2 regions of the Nocardioides sp. NPDC057577 genome follow, and region 1 is predicted to be linked to the other one. Evidence: riboswitches for the same ligand, from Rfam matches in the RefSeq annotation. Region 1 holds a riboswitch; the other holds the start of a gene.

Evidence for each region. A riboswitch is a leader RNA that binds a small molecule or an ion and turns the genes downstream of it on or off. The one in region 1 is predicted to bind thiamine pyrophosphate.
Region 2: linked by a shared signal. The riboswitch ahead of thiE (thiamine phosphate synthase) and the one ahead of ACFU7D_RS10360 (thiamine ABC transporter substrate binding subunit) in region 1 are both predicted to bind thiamine pyrophosphate.

The regions. Positions count from the first base shown of each region.
Region 1 is NZ_JBHVGB010000037.1:3,742-10,995, forward strand. It holds gene ACFU7D_RS10335 (putative protein N(5)-glutamine methyltransferase) at 1-674, opposite strand, end outside; gene ACFU7D_RS10340 (hypothetical protein) at 691-1,047, shown strand; gene ACFU7D_RS10345 (hypothetical protein) at 1,101-1,526, shown strand; gene ACFU7D_RS10350 (MBL fold metallo-hydrolase) at 1,523-2,575, shown strand; gene ACFU7D_RS10355 (GNAT family N-acetyltransferase) at 2,565-2,996, opposite strand; TPP riboswitch at 3,027-3,135, shown strand; gene ACFU7D_RS10360 (thiamine ABC transporter substrate binding subunit) at 3,132-4,196, shown strand; gene ACFU7D_RS10365 (ABC transporter permease) at 4,193-5,851, shown strand; gene ACFU7D_RS10370 (ABC transporter ATP-binding protein) at 5,963-6,991, shown strand; gene ACFU7D_RS10375 (phosphatase PAP2 family protein) at 7,003-7,254, shown strand, end outside.
Region 2 is NZ_JBHVGB010000061.1:13,020-20,273, forward strand. It holds gene thiC (phosphomethylpyrimidine synthase ThiC) at 1-12, opposite strand, end outside; gene thiD (bifunctional hydroxymethylpyrimidine kinase/phosphomethylpyrimidine kinase) at 9-839, opposite strand; gene ACFU7D_RS14280 (thiamine phosphate synthase) at 836-1,471, opposite strand; gene ACFU7D_RS14285 (thiazole synthase) at 1,468-2,244, opposite strand; gene thiS (sulfur carrier protein ThiS) at 2,241-2,441, opposite strand; gene ACFU7D_RS14295 (FAD-dependent oxidoreductase) at 2,438-3,535, opposite strand; gene thiE (thiamine phosphate synthase) at 3,535-4,140, opposite strand; TPP riboswitch at 4,134-4,243, opposite strand; gene ACFU7D_RS14305 (sigma-54-dependent Fis family transcriptional regulator) at 4,304-5,926, opposite strand; gene ACFU7D_RS14310 (Zn-dependent alcohol dehydrogenase) at 6,080-7,195, shown strand.

The sequences.
Region 1 (7,254 bases):
GCCTGCTCTTGGCCGGCCTCGATCACGAGTACGCCGCCAGGGGCCAGATGCTTCGGCGCCTGCTCGATCACGCGACGCTGTACGTCGAGCCCGTCCGTGCCGCCGTCGAGGGCCACGTGGTGCTCGTGGTCGCGCGCCTCGGGCGGCATGTTCCGGATCTGGTCGCTCGGGACGTACGGGGCGTTGGCCACGATCACGTCGAAGGCGAGGTCGTGGGGGAGCGGGTCGTAGAGGTCGCCGAGGAGGACGCGGTCAGCGGGGAGATTGCTCCGCGCACACTCGACCGCGGCTGGGTCGACGTCGGTCGCCCAGACCTCCGCGTCCAGGACGCGCGCCGCAACGGCGGCACCCAGCGCTCCGGTCCCGCAGCCGAGGTCGAGCACCCTCAGCGACCCGCCCCGCGGGACCGCCTGGACGGCGAGGTCGACCATCAGCGCCGAGCGCTGACGGGGCACGAACACCCCCGGCGCCACCCGGATCCGGAGCCCGCAGAACTCGGCCCAGCCCAGGATGAGCTCCAGCGGCTCGCCGGCCACGCGGCGTACGACCATCTCCTCCCGCTCCCGGGCGGTGACCGGGGCGGACTCGAGCAGCGCCGCCTCGTCCTCGGCGAAGACACAGCCGGCGGCGCGGAGCCGGGCGACGAGCCCCGGATCGGGAGATGTGGAGGTCATTGGAGAAGATTGGCACGTGGACGCCGTGACACTGATCGGAATTATCGTGGCTGGGTACGCCGCGTTCGTGACGGTCGCGGCCGTGCTCGGCGTGGTGCTGAAGGCGCCGCGACCGAAGTGGCTGGACCAGGTGGCGTGGATGCTGGAGATCCTGGCGGTCGTGCTCGCGATCGGGGCGCTGGCGGCCTGGTCGGGCGGACGCAAGCCGGAGTCGCTGTCGACCTTCCTCGGCTACCTGGGGGCGTTGGTGTGCCTGATGCCGCTCGCGCTGCAGACGATGCGCGCGGACCGCTCGACCTGGTCCTCGGGCGTGATCGCGGCGGCGGCCCTGGCGACGGGTGTCGTGGCCGTACGCGTCATGATGGTCCGGTGAGCACCCCACGACGTCCTCGCTCCGCTCCGGGCGCCGCAGGGACCCCGAAAAGCGTGACCGCGACCTCTCCCGACAAGACTCGTTCCGGTCCGCACCTGGTGCTGCTGACCGTCTATGCGATCTTCGTGCTCGCCGCGGGAGCCAGGTCGCTGGTGCAGGTCTTCACCCACTTCGACGAGGCCCCGATCGCCTACTCGCTCTCGGTCGTCGCCGCGGCGACGTACGTCGCCGGCTGGTTCGCGATCCGCCGGGCGGCCGCCGGGTCGGCGGGTTTCGCGAAGGTCATGCTGTGGATCGAGCTGGCTGGAGTGATCGTCGTCGGTGTCCTGTCCTTGGCCGTGCCGTCCTGGTTCCCGGACGACTCGGTATGGTCGAAGTTCGGGAGCGGATACGGATTCGTTCCCGCCCTGCTGCCGATCCTGGGTCTCCTCTGGCTCTGGAAAGGCAGAGCTTCAGGGCCGACCGAAGGAGAACGATGAGTCAGTCGACAGCCACCGCCATCTCGCCTGACTCGGGGGAGCACTGGTCCGCTCCCGGTGCGTGGACGGTCGCCGACGGCGTACACCGGATCCCGCTGCCGCTGCCCATGGACGGGCTCAAGGCGGTCAACATCTACGTCCTCGAGGGCTCTGACGGACTTTCGCTGGTCGACGGTGGCTGGGCGATCACCGAGGGGCGTTCTGCTCTGGAGACCGGGCTGAAGCAGCTCGGCTTCGAGTTCGGCGACATCTGCCGGTTCCTGGTCACCCACGTGCACCGCGACCACTACACGCTCGCCTCGGTGCTCGGTCAGGAGTTCGGCGCGGACGTGCTGCTCGGCGCCGGCGACCGGCCCACCCTCGAGCTCACCAACGGCGACCTCGACGGCTGGGTCTCGACCGACCGGCTCCTCGCCCACGCCGGTGCGCACGAGCTCGCCGCGGAGTGGGCCGCCAACCCGCCGCCCGCGCCCGACCTGTCCCACTGGCGGATGCCGTCGCAGTGGCTGGAAGGGGACGTACGACTCTCCGTCGCCGGTCGGGACGTCGATGCCGTGCACACCCCTGGGCACACCCAGGGCCACTACGTCTACGCGGACCTGGCCGGCTTGGTCCTGTTCGCCGGCGACCACGTGCTGCCCACGATCACGCCGTCGATCGGCTTCGAGCCGGTGCCGGTCATCGACCCGCTCGGCGACTTCATGGCGTCGCTGACCAAGGTTCGCTCGTTGCCAGATCTGCGACTTCTCCCTGCTCACGGCCCGGTCGCCCCGTCGTCGCACGCCCGCATCGACGAGCTCCTGGCCCACCACGAGTCCCGGCTCGCCCAGTCGCTCGCGTCCCTGCAGGCCGGACGGCGCTCCGCCCTCGAGGTCGCCAACGACCTCGGCTGGACCCGCCACGAGCGTGCCTTCGCCGAGCTGGACTTCTTCAACGCCGGCCTCGCGGTCATGGAGACCAAGGCCCACCTCGAGCTGCTCGCGGCTCGCGGTCAGGCCACGCGTGAGGAGACTGAGGCGAGCGTGCTGTTCGCCCCCGTCAGCGGGTGAGCCGCATCGGGGTGTGCGGGATGTCGTCCTCGAGGAAGTCCTCGCCGTCCTTCACGAACCCGAACGTGGCGTACCAGCCGGCCAGCGGCGACTGAGCGTCGAGGACGACGTCGCGGTCGGTGACGGCCTCGACGGCGGCCTGCATGATCACGTCGGCCAGGCCCTGGCCGCGGTGGGTGGGAGCGAGCACGACGCGGCCGATCCGCCACACGTCGCCGTCGTCGAGGATGCGGGCGGTGCCGGCGAGCCGGTCGCCGTCGGTGAGCACCACGTGGAGCGTGCCGGGCTCGAGGTCGCGGCCGTCCAGGTCGAGGTACGGGCAGTCCTGCTCGACGATGAAGACCTCCTGGCGCAGCTGCCACAGGGCGTACGCGGTCTTCGGGGGAAGGTCGTCGAAGGACGAGATGGCGACGTCGGTCATGGCTGAATTCTCGCAAGCAGTAGTGTTGGCGGGAACAGACAGGGGAGGCCGGGAGGCCTGAGAGTGCGGCGAACAGCGCCGCAGACCCTCCGAACCTGCTCCGGTTGATACCGGCGAAGGGAGTCAGGAATGCGGATGCGTACGCCTGCCATCACTGCGACCACGGCGATCTCCGCGCTGGTGCTCGCCGCCTGCGGGAGCACTCCCGCCGAGCCGGACGCCGAGAAGTCGAGCGGTGCCGACGACAAGACGGTCGTGCTGCTGACCCACGACAGCTTCACGCTGCCGAAGGAGGTGCTGGCCGAGTTCACCGAGAAGACCGGCTACACCGCCGAGATCCGGCACGCGGGCGACGGCGGCGAGCTGACCACCAAGATCGCCATGGACACCGGCAACCCCGACGGTGACGCGGTCTTCGGCGTCGACAACACCTTCGCCAGCCGCGCGATCGACCAGGGCGCGCTGGCGGCCTACACGCCGAAGACCGTCCCGGCCGGGGTCGACGAGTTCAACCTCCCGGGCGACGAGAAGCACTTCCTCACCCCGGTCGACAACGGCAGCGTGTGCGTCAACATCGACACCGAGTGGTTCGCGGCGAAGAAGCTGACGCCGCCGGAGTCGCTCGACGACCTGGCCGAGCCGGCGTACAAGGATCTCTTCGTGACCCCGGGCGCTGCGACGTCGACGCCGGGGATGGCGTTCCTGCTGGCGACCGTCGCCGAGTACGGCGAGGACGGCTGGGCCGACTACTGGGGCAAGCTGATGGACAACGGCACCAAGGTCGTCGACGGCTGGGACCAGGCCTACTACTCCGACTTCACCCAGGGCGGCGGCAAGGGCACGCGACCGATCGTCCTCTCCTACGACTCCTCGCCGGCCTTCACCGTCAAGGACGGGGCGTCGACGACGAAGGCGCTGTTGGACACCTGCTTCCGTCAGGTCGAGTACGCCGGCGTGCTCGAGGGCGCCGACCACCCCGAGGGCGCCCAGGCGCTGATCGACTTCCTGCTCTCGGACAGCGTGCAGGGGGCGCTTCCGGAGAGCATGTACGTGTTCCCCGTCTCCTCGGGCGTCGAGCTGCCCGCCGACTGGGCGAAGTTCGCGCAGCAGCCGACCTCACCGCTCTCCGTGGAACCCGACGACATCGACGAGAACCGGGAAGCGTGGCTGGCGACCTGGAGCGACACGATCGCGCAGTGAGCTCCACCCGTCGTGCTGTGACCCGGCGAATCGCGACCCTGGTCGCGCTCGCCGCACTCCCGGTGGCCGTGCTGGCGGTCTTCTTCGTCCTGCCGGTCGTGGGGATGGTGCAGCGCGGCCTGTTCTTCGAAGGATCCTTCGACCCGTCGGTCGTGTCCAGGATCCTGGGGCGCCCGGAGATCCAGCGGGCGCTCTGGTTCACGCTGTGGTCCTCGGGGCTGGCGACGGTGCTGAGCGTCGCGCTCGGGCTGCCGGCCGCGTTCGCGCTCTATCGGCTGAGCTTTCCGATGCAGCGGGTCATCCGGGCGGGGCTCCTGGTGCCGTTCGTGCTCCCCACCGTCGTCGTCGGGGTCGCCTTCCGCGAGCTCATCGGCGAGGCCGGGTTGCTGGCCGGGTGGGGGCTCGACGGGACGCCGACCGCGATCATCCTCGGTCTGGTCTTCTTCAACGCCTCGGTGGTGATCCGCGCGGTCGGGGCGGCCTGGGAGTCGCTCGACCCGCGTCCCGGGGAGGCCGCTGCCGCGCTGGGTGCCTCGCCTTTCCGGGTCCTGCTGACGATCACCCTGCCCGCGCTGCGGCCCGCGATCGTCTCCGCGGCATCGGTGGTCTTCCTCTTCTGCGCCACCGCGTTCGGGATCGTGCTCACCCTCGGCGGGGTGCGCTACAACAGCATCGAGACCGAGATCTACAAGCTGACCTTCACCCTGTTCGACCTTCCCGGCGCCGCCGTGCTGTCGGTGCTCCAGCTGGTGGTCGTCATCGGGTTGCTGGTCGTCGCCGGCCGGCTGCGCTCGGTGCCGGATCCCGCGCAGTCCCGGGTCGTCGTACGCCGCCGGCGGGTCTCGCTGCGAGACGTCCCGGCCCTGTTGTCGACGTCGGTGCTGGTCCTGCTGGTCGCCGGTCCGCTGCTCGCCCTGCTGCTCGGGTCGCTGCGGGTCGAGGACCGGTGGAGCCTCGGGAACTACGGGGCGCTGCAGACTCCCGGGTTCGATCCGCCGCTGCCGGTGCCGGCCACGACCGCGCTGATGACCTCGCTGGCGGTCGCGGTGCAGGCCTCGTTGGTAGCGCTGACCCTCGGGCTGCTGGTGGCCTTCGCGGTGACCCGCCGGTCCCGTTCCGTGGCCGAGCGGCGGGTGCGTTCCGTCCTGGACGGGCTGTTCATGGTGCCGCTCGGGGTCAGCGCCGTCACCCTGGGGCTCGGGCTCTACCTGACCCTCGGGTCGGCCCCGCTCGACTTCCGCGACGAGCCGTGGCTCGTGCCGCTGGCGCAGGCGCTGGTGGCGCTGCCGCTCGTGGTGAGGACGTTGGTGCCGGTCCTGGCGTCCGTCGACGACCGGCTGCGCCAGGCCGCCGCCGGGCTCGGCGCCGGGCCGTTGCGCGCGGTCATGACCGTGGACGTACCTGCCATCTGGAAGCCTCTCCTCGCATCCTCCGGCTTCGCCTTCGCGGCGTCGCTCGGCGAGTTCGGCGCGACGTCCTTCCTCGTCCGCGAGGAGAACCCCACCCTTCCCGTGGTCATCCTCCGGCTGCTGTCCCGTCCGGGCTCGGACAACTACGGGATGGCCCTCGCCGCCGCCTGCGTCCTCGCCGCCGCCACCGCTCTCGTGATGCTCCTCGTCGAGCGTCTCCGCGTCCCTTCGATCGGAGCACTGTGATCCGCCGAGAAGTCACCCCCGTCGGCCGAGGCGTCACCTACGTCGGCCGAGACGTCACGACCGTGCCAACTCGGCCGACGGGGCTGACGCTTCGGCAGGATCGAGGTGGCGATGCTCTCGCTGCGTGAGGTGTCGGTGGCGTACGACGGGAAGGCGGCCGTCTCGGACGTCAGCCTGGAGCTGGCGGACGGAGAGGTGCTGGCGCTGCTCGGGCCGTCGGGGTCGGGGAAGTCGACGCTGCTGCGGGCCGTGGCCGGGCTGGAGCCGGCGACGGGGGAGATCAGCTGGGACGGGCGGCCTCTGCGCGGGGTGCCGACACACAAGCGTGGCTTCGCGCTGATGTTCCAGGACGGGCAGCTGTTCCCGCACCTCAGCGCCGCCGACAACGTCGCGTACGCGATGCGGTTGCGCCGCATCCCGGCCGCCGACCGCACGACGAAGGTCGCCGACCTGCTGGAGCTCGTCGGCCTGGGCGGCTACCAGGACCGGCTGCCGGGCACGCTGAGCGGTGGCGAGCGACAGCGGGTCGCGCTGGCGCGGGCGCTCGCGGTCGAACCGCGGTTGCTGCTCCTCGACGAGCCGCTCTCCGCGCTCGACGCCGGACTGCGGGAACGGCTCGCCGGCGACCTGCGGCGGATCCTGCACGAGGCGGGCACCACGGCACTGATGGTCACCCACGACCAGGAGGAGGCCTTCGCCGTGGCCGACCGGATCGCGCTCCTTCGAGACGGACACCTGGTGCAGCAGGGGACCCTGCGGGAGGTGTGGGCGAGGCCGACCGACACCTGGGCCGCCCTGTTCCTCGGCTACGCCCGGGTGCTGGAGGGGCCGGCGGCGTACACGGTCCTGAAGGCCGCCGGGATGGCACCGGCCGGCGCGGTGGCGCTGCGCCGCTCCGCCTTCGTCGCCGACCCGGCCGGACCGCTCACCGGCACCGTGGTCTCGGCCAGGGCCACGCCGGAGCAGCACCGGCTCGTCGTACGTCTCGACGATGTCGGTGAGGTCGATGCCGTCGCCGACTCGGCGCCGGCGCCGGGGGAGTCGGTCACGTTGAGGGTCGAGCCGAACCGGCTGGCCATACCTGAAACTGCCCAGGGATCAGGCACCCAGGAATGGGCAGACCAACCACCGGCCACTTAGAATTAGCGGCTATGTATCGCCGCGCTCAGATCTTCCTCGTCAGCAGCGCGCTGATCTTCGGCCTGATCGCAGTCGTGACCGCGCAGATCGTCGACAAGCGCATGCTCGACCCGGAGGGCTTCCTCGGACCGTCCTGGCTCCGCCTTCCCCTCCTCGTCGGAGCTGCGCTCCTCGTCGACCTCGTGCCACGCACGCTGTGGCTGGCGAAGTTCAGGTGGAAGGCCATGGGGCCGATCTTCAAGGAGCGGGTCCGCACCCACTGG
Region 2 (7,254 bases), on a different contig from region 1:
GTAAACGGTCATTTCTTCTCCTGGGTGTGGGCGATCGGTCCCCGGCCTCTTCCGAGAGTCCAGGTCCTGCTGGTGTGGAGCTGTCGGGTGACGTACGCAGCGGCCTGCTCGGCCGCGTCGTGGACGGTGGCGCCGTGGGCGAGGTGGGCGGCCAGGGCCGAGCTGTAGGTGCACCCGGTGCCGTGGTCGTTGCTCGTGGGGACGGCTGGGTGGGCGAGTGGGATCGCCGGCTTTCCGGGCTCGGCGACCCAGTCCGTGCACTCCCCGGTGGCCGCCGGATCTCCTCCGGTGACGATCACGGCGCACCCGCTGGTCGAGCCGCGAGCGCCAGCGAGGGCGACCGCGATCTCTTCCGGCGAACCATCGTGGCCGAGCAGTGCCCGGGCCTCGTCGAGATTGGGGGTGATGACGGTGGCGACGGGGAGGAGATGGTCGAGGTAGGCGCGGCGCACCCCCTCCCCACCAAGGACCGCCCCGGAGGTGGCAACGAGAACAGGGTCGACGACGAGCGGAGGTTGTGAAGCTGAGAGTGACCCATAGGCCACGCTCAGCTTCACAACCCTCCGTGCGACCGCCTCCACGGCGGCTGCGGTGCCGAGCATCCCGGTCTTGATCGCGGCGATGGGTAGGTCGTCGAACACCGCGTCCAGCTGAGCCTCGATGGAGGCGTGTGGCACCGGGTGGATGTCGCTGACGCCGGTCGTGTCCTGGGCGGTGACGGCGGTGATCACGCAGGCCCCGTGGACCCCGAGCGCGGCGAAGGTGGCCAGGTCTGCCGCCGTGCCCGCCGCTCCCCCGGAGTCGGTGCCCGCGATGGTGAGCGCGACCGGCGGGTTCATCCGGTCACCTCCGCGCTGGCGAGGGCGGCCAGCAGGTCACGCACGACCTGTCCTGGCTCGTCGGCCCGCATCACCGCGCCCATCACCGCGACCCCGTGGGCTCCCGCCGCGACCGCCGCGGCGGCGTTGTCCGGGGTGATCCCGCCGAGCGCGTACGTCGGGAGCGGCAGGCCGGCGAACGCGTCCGGTCCCAGCGGCGGCCCGTAGCCGGGCTTCGACTCGGTCAGCGCATAGGGACTCAGCATCGCGTAGTCGAACCCCTCCTCGGCGGCGGTGGCGACCTCGGTGGCGCTGTGGCAGCTGCGGCCGAGGTGTAACACGCTGTTACACCGACTATCCGGTCGCTCCGATAGGGCGAGTAGCCCTACGAACGACGTGTTACAGCTCGCGGAAGCCGGGAGCTGCACCCCGGCCGCCGCAGGCAGAGGGGTGTGGGCGGCGATGACGTTCAGGCCGAGCCCGGCGAGCACCTCGGCCAGCTTTGCTCGATGCTCCTCGGGCTCGTCGAGCTCGCGGAGCACGACGTGGGTCAGGCCAGCCTCCGCGCACTCGGCCAGGGTCGGGAGCAGGCCGCGGCCGAGGCGGAGCTGGGAGCGGTCGGTGAGAACGAGCAGTCGCGGCAGCGTGTTCATCCGATCCGGCCCGCCATCGGCGAGGAGGCCCGGGCGACCGCCTGGCGCGGGATCCGGCCGGCATTGCGGGCGGCCACCCCTGCCTCGACCGCCAGCCGCAGAGCACGAGCCATCCCGACCGGGTCGTCGGCGCGGGTCACCGCGGTGGCGGCGAGGACCGCGGAGCAGCCGAGCTCCATCGCCAGGGCCGCATCCGAGGCCGTCCCGACGCCGGCGTCGAGCACGACCGGCACGGACACCGCGGCCACGACCGCCTCGATCGCATAGGGGTTCAGCAGCCCCAGCCCCGACCCGATCGGCGAGCCGAGCGGCATCACCGCCGCGCAGCCGGCGTCCTCGAGCCGGCGGGCGAGGACGGGGTCGTCGGTGGCGTACGGAAGGACGGTGAAGCCCTTGCGCACCAGCTGCTCGGCGGCCTCGACGAGCTCGACCGCGTCGGGCATCAGCGAGGTCTCGTCGCCGATCACCTCGAGCTTGACCCAGTCGGTCTCCAGCGCCTCGCGGGCGAGCTCGGCGGTCAGCACCGCCTCGCGTGCCGAGAGGCAGCCCGCGGTGTTGGGCAGGATCGGCACCTTCGCCGCACGCAACGTCTCGAGCAGTCCGCCGGCGGCCGTCGAGGACGTACGCCGCATCGAGACCGTCACCAGACCGGGCTCGGCCGTATCGATGACGTCCGGGAGCAGGGCCAGGTTGGGCAGGCCGCCGGTGCCGAGGAAGAGGCGCGAGGACAGCTCGCGGCCGGCGATCCTGAACCCGTTCTCGGGGACACTCATCCGCCCTGCACCGCCGTCACGATCTCGACGACCTGACCGTCCTGGAGCCGCCAGAGCGCCCAGTCGTCGCGCGGCACGATCTCCTCGTCGACGGCGACCGCGATCCCGCTCGGCCGCCGGTCGCCGGTCCTCGCCTCGAGCAGGTCCGCGACGGTGCCGCTGACCTCCACCGGCTCGCTGTTCACGGTGATCCTCATCCGTCCTCCTTCATCCGGAACCGACGCGGATCGACCGCGGGTTCCACTGACCCTGTCTCGACGTGATCGGCCACCAGTTGCGCGATGAGCGGCGCCAGCAGGACCCCGTTGCGGTAGGCGCCCGCGGCGAGCACGACGCCCGGCTCGTGGGTCGGGCCGACCAGCGGGAGGTTGTCGGCGGTTCCCGGGCGGTCCCGCGAGGTCACCTCCACCACGGCGGCGCGGTCGAGCGCCGACACCACCCGGCGGGCGGAGTCGAGCAGCCGCCACACACCCTCGACGGTCGGCAGCAGCGGACCGTCACGCTCCTCGGTGGTGGCGCCGATGACCACCTCGTCGCTGTCGATCCGCGGCACCACGTAGATCTGCTCGCCGTGCGCCCAGGCCCGCACCGTCCGCTCCACCGGCTCCTGCGTCCGCACGCGCACCACGTCTCCGCGTACCGGCCGGATGAGGGAGGAGTACGGGTCGGGCAGGCGCGCCCCGGTCGCGATGACGGTCACGTCGGCGACCGTGTTGGTCTCGACACGCCTCCGCCTAGCGGCTCCGGCGGCTCGACCGACAGAACCGCTGGTCGAGCCGGATTCGTGAGGAACGAACGAATCCGTGTCGAGACCAACACGGTCCCCGACGCGATCGAGCAATGCCGAGACGACCGCACGTGGGTCGACGGAATGGTCCTCGGCGAGGAAGGCCCCACCGGCGACCCGGCCGAGGCCGGGCTCACGTGCGAGCAGATCCCGCCGCCCCAACCTCTCGTGGGAGACCCCGGCGAGATCGAGCACCGCGAGCTGCCGCTCGACCTGCTGGACGTCCCCGGCGTCGACGCCGGCCAGCAGCGTCCCGCGGGTGTGCACCGGCACCCCGAGCCGGGCGGCGAAGCCGGGCCAGAGCGCCAGCGACGCCAGGCACAGCCGGGTCAGCGACTCCTCGCCGTACCAGGCCTCACCGGCCGGGCTGAGCATGCCGGCCGCGGCGTAGGACGCGCCGGAGCCCGGCGCCGGATCGACCACCGTGACGTCGTGGCCTCGACGGATCAGCTCGTCGGCCACGGACAGGCCGACGATCCCAGCACCGAGGATCCGCACCCGCATCAGCCGACGGCTTCCGCGAGCTCCTTCGCGGCTTGACGTGGGTCGGGTTGTCGCCAGAGCCCGCCGATCACGGCGACCCCGTGGGCGCCGGCGGCGCGTACGTCCCCGGCCGAGGTCGTCGAGATCCCGCCGATCGCGATCAGCGGGAGCACACCGGCGGCATCTGTGACGGCGGCGACGCCCAGCGGGTCGGGGAGCCCGGCCTTGGAGGTGGTGGCGAAGACGGGCCCGAAGCCGGCGTAGTCCGCGCCCGCGGCCGCAGCCGCCTGGACCGCGGCCCGGTCCCGGCAGGTCGCGCCGATGACCAGCCCCGGGGCGACCGTGTCGGCGATCCGGCGGGCCTCGGCCACCGGCAGGTCGGAGGCACCGAGGTGGACGCCGTGCGCACCGGCCGCGAGCGCCACGTCGAGCCGGTCGTCGACGACCACACAGGCATCGTAGGCAGCGACCCGCTCGATCACGGTCGTCGTCAGCGCAAGCAGCTCCCGAGTGGTCGCGGACTTGTCGCGGACCTGGAAACCGGCGACGCCGGCCTCGGCGAAGGCGGGCAGCAGGGCGAGGTCATCGCTCGATGAGACCAGGCAGAAAATACGTGGAAGAAGCACAACCAATCACTTCCTTCGCCGGCATGATCCGGATCAGGTGTAACGGTCGGAGCGGCTCCAGCTCCCTCTCAGCCCGCTGCCGCGGACTCCCGTGTGGACGTCTCCGACCATAGCGCGCACCGCCGAAGGCTCGCAGCCCCGGGGCCCGCACAGCGGGATACCTCTAGTAGGTCGAGATCCGCAGAGCCCGCATCTTGGCGTACAGCGTGGTGCGGGAGATGCCGAGCTCGCGGGCGACCGCGGCCTTGTTGCCGTCGTGCTTGATCAGCTCGTGCAGGATGACGTCGCGCTCGGCCTGGTCGAGCGGCCGCACGGCGGCCCGCGGCCCCGGCACGCAGCCGAGCTTCGGCGGCAGGTCGGCAGGGACGATCGCACCGAACCGACGCCGGGCGGCGGCATGGGCGAGCACGGCCCGCAGCTCGCGTACGTTGCCCGGCCAGCGGTGCTCGACCAGGATCCGCTCGACGCCGGGAGTCAGGAAGGCGTCCGGGTTGATCCTGGCGAGCAGCTCGCGGGCCAGCCCGGGGATCTCGTCGCGCCGCGCGGCCAGCGGCAGCTTCTCCTCGACGCGGGAGGCCAGCGCGGCCACCGCCGCGGTGTGCTCGGACAGCTCGGCCAACGGCGCCGAGACCATCACCACGTGAGCCCGGTCCGGGCGTTCCAGTGCCTCCGCGACGACGCCGAGCAGCGCGTCGGAGAGCAGCTCGAGACCGTCGATGATGACGGTGCCCACCCCGGCGGCCATCCGGCGCCGGAACTGCTTGGCCCAGTTGCCGTCGCCCTCCAGGACCGTCGTGGCGCCGGTCAGCAGCGTGATCGGTGAGGACGGCGCGAGCTCCCTGGCCAGGGACGTACGCCCCGACCCCGGTGGCCCGGCCACCAGGATCGTCCCCGGCTCTCGGGCGGCCTCGGACAGCGCGCGGACCGAGACCCCGCGCCGGGGCTCGCGGGGCTCGATGCGTACGAGCGCGGCCAGACGGCGGGTGTCGAGCACCTCGGCGTGCACATGCACCGACTCCCCCGACTCCAGGCTCATGTCCATGACCGTCGCCCCCGGAAGATGTACGTCCTGGAGCAGGATCCGCAGCACGGCGATGTCCGCGCCGGTCAGGGTGTCCTGAGCCGTCTGGTTGGACACGGTCAGGTTCTCGCCGACCGCGACCAGCGCGCCGCGGCACGCCACCACGGCCTCGTGAAAGGCCAGCAGCAGCTGCTTGTCGGTGGTGCGGCTACCGTCCTGGAGGCGCCGCTGGATGTCGGTCACCGCACGCTGCACCACCGGGCGCAACAGCGGGTTGGCGTCGCTGGCCTGCGAGGTGATGTCGAGGACACCCTCGATCCGGTGCGTCACCGGATGCCGGATCGGCATCGCGAAGCAGCTGAACTCGCGCAGCATCTCGGCGAAGTGCTCCGCACCGTGCACCTGCACCGGGAGCCTGGTCTCGAGCGCCGTGCCCGGCGCGTTGGTGCCCAGCCGCTCCTCGAGCAGGCTGGCGCCCAGATCGACCCCGAGGCCGTCGAACGCCCTCGCCACCTTCGCCCGGCCGCACCAGCGATGCACGATCCGGCAGTCCCGGTCGACCAGCAGCGTGGCGTACGTCGTGCTGACGAGGTTCGCGGCCAGCTCCTTCAGGACAGGGCCGGCCGCCTCGTACAGGGAACCGTGCGGGTCGATGGCGACCGGCGCGAGCGAACCATGGGCCCGCACCGGGTCGACCCCGGCGAGGCGCGAGCGATGCCAGGACGCGGCGATCCGCTCCGGCTCGGATGACGTCGTAGGCGGCACAACATCCCCCCATCGAATGTGGCACTCGTCACATTAGCCCGGTGGGGTGCCGGTCGAAAGAGAACTGTTCAGGTTCTGAACACCCGCCGACCCGCTGCGCTGCGACCGTGACAGGGACCCCCGCTCCCCATCCCGGAACACCAAGGAGTCAGCATGAAGACCAAGGCCGCCGTCGTCTACGAACCCGGCAAACCGATCGTGATCGAGGAGCTCGACCTCGACAAGCCCCAGTCGGGCGAGGTGCTGATCCGCTACACGCATGCGGGGCTGTGCCACTCCGACGTGCACATCGCCCACGGCGACCTCGAGGCCCGGCTGCCGATGGTCCTCGGCCACGAGGGCGCCGGCGTCATCGAGGAGGTCGGGCCCGGCGTCACCCGGGTCAAGGCCGGTGACCGGGTCGTCTGCTCCTTCATCCCCAACTGCGGCACCTGCCGCTACTGCTCCAACGGCCAGCAGTCGATCTGCGACATGGGCGCGACCATCCTCGAGGGCTACCTGCCCGGTGAGCGGTTCCCGATCTCCGGGCCCGCCGGCCAGTACGGCGCGATGTGCATGCTCGGCACCTTCAGCCAGTACGGCGTGATCCACCAGAACTCGGTGGTCAAGGTCGACGACGACCTCTCGCTCGAGTCGGCCGTGCTGGTCGGCTGCGGCGTGCCCACCGGCTTCGGGTCCGCGGTGAACACTGCGGCGGTCAAGGCCGGCGACACCGTCGTGGTCTACGGCATCGGCGGCATCGGCATCAACGCCGTCCAGGGCGCGAAGCTCGCCGGCGCGAAGTACGTCGTCGCCGTCGACCCGCTGGAGAACAAACGTGAGGCCGCGCTCCAGCTCGGCGCCACCCACGCCTTCGCCGACGCGGCCTCCGCGCTGGCCGAGGTCACCAACCTGACCCGCGGCCAGCTCGCCGACTCCGCCATCCTCACCCAGGGTCTGGTCACCACCGAGAACGTCACCGACGGCTTCGACGTGATCGGCAAGGGCGGGATCCTGGTCCTGACGGGCCTCAACAAGCTCACCGAGCCGACCATCCAGCTCTCCGGCGCGGTGACCACCCTGTTCCGCAAGACGATCAAGGGCAGCCTGTTCGGCGACTGCAACCCGACGTACGACATCCCGCGGATCCTCGGGCTCTACCAGAAGGGCGACATCAAGCTCGACGAGCTGATCACCCGCACCTACACGCTCGAGCAGGTCAACGAGGGGTACGACGACCTGCTCAACGGCGCCAACATCCGCGGCGTGGTCGTCCACGACCACTCCTGAGGATGCCGTGGCCCTCGGTCTCGGCTCCGGAGCCGAAGCCGGGACCGGGGCCATGGCGG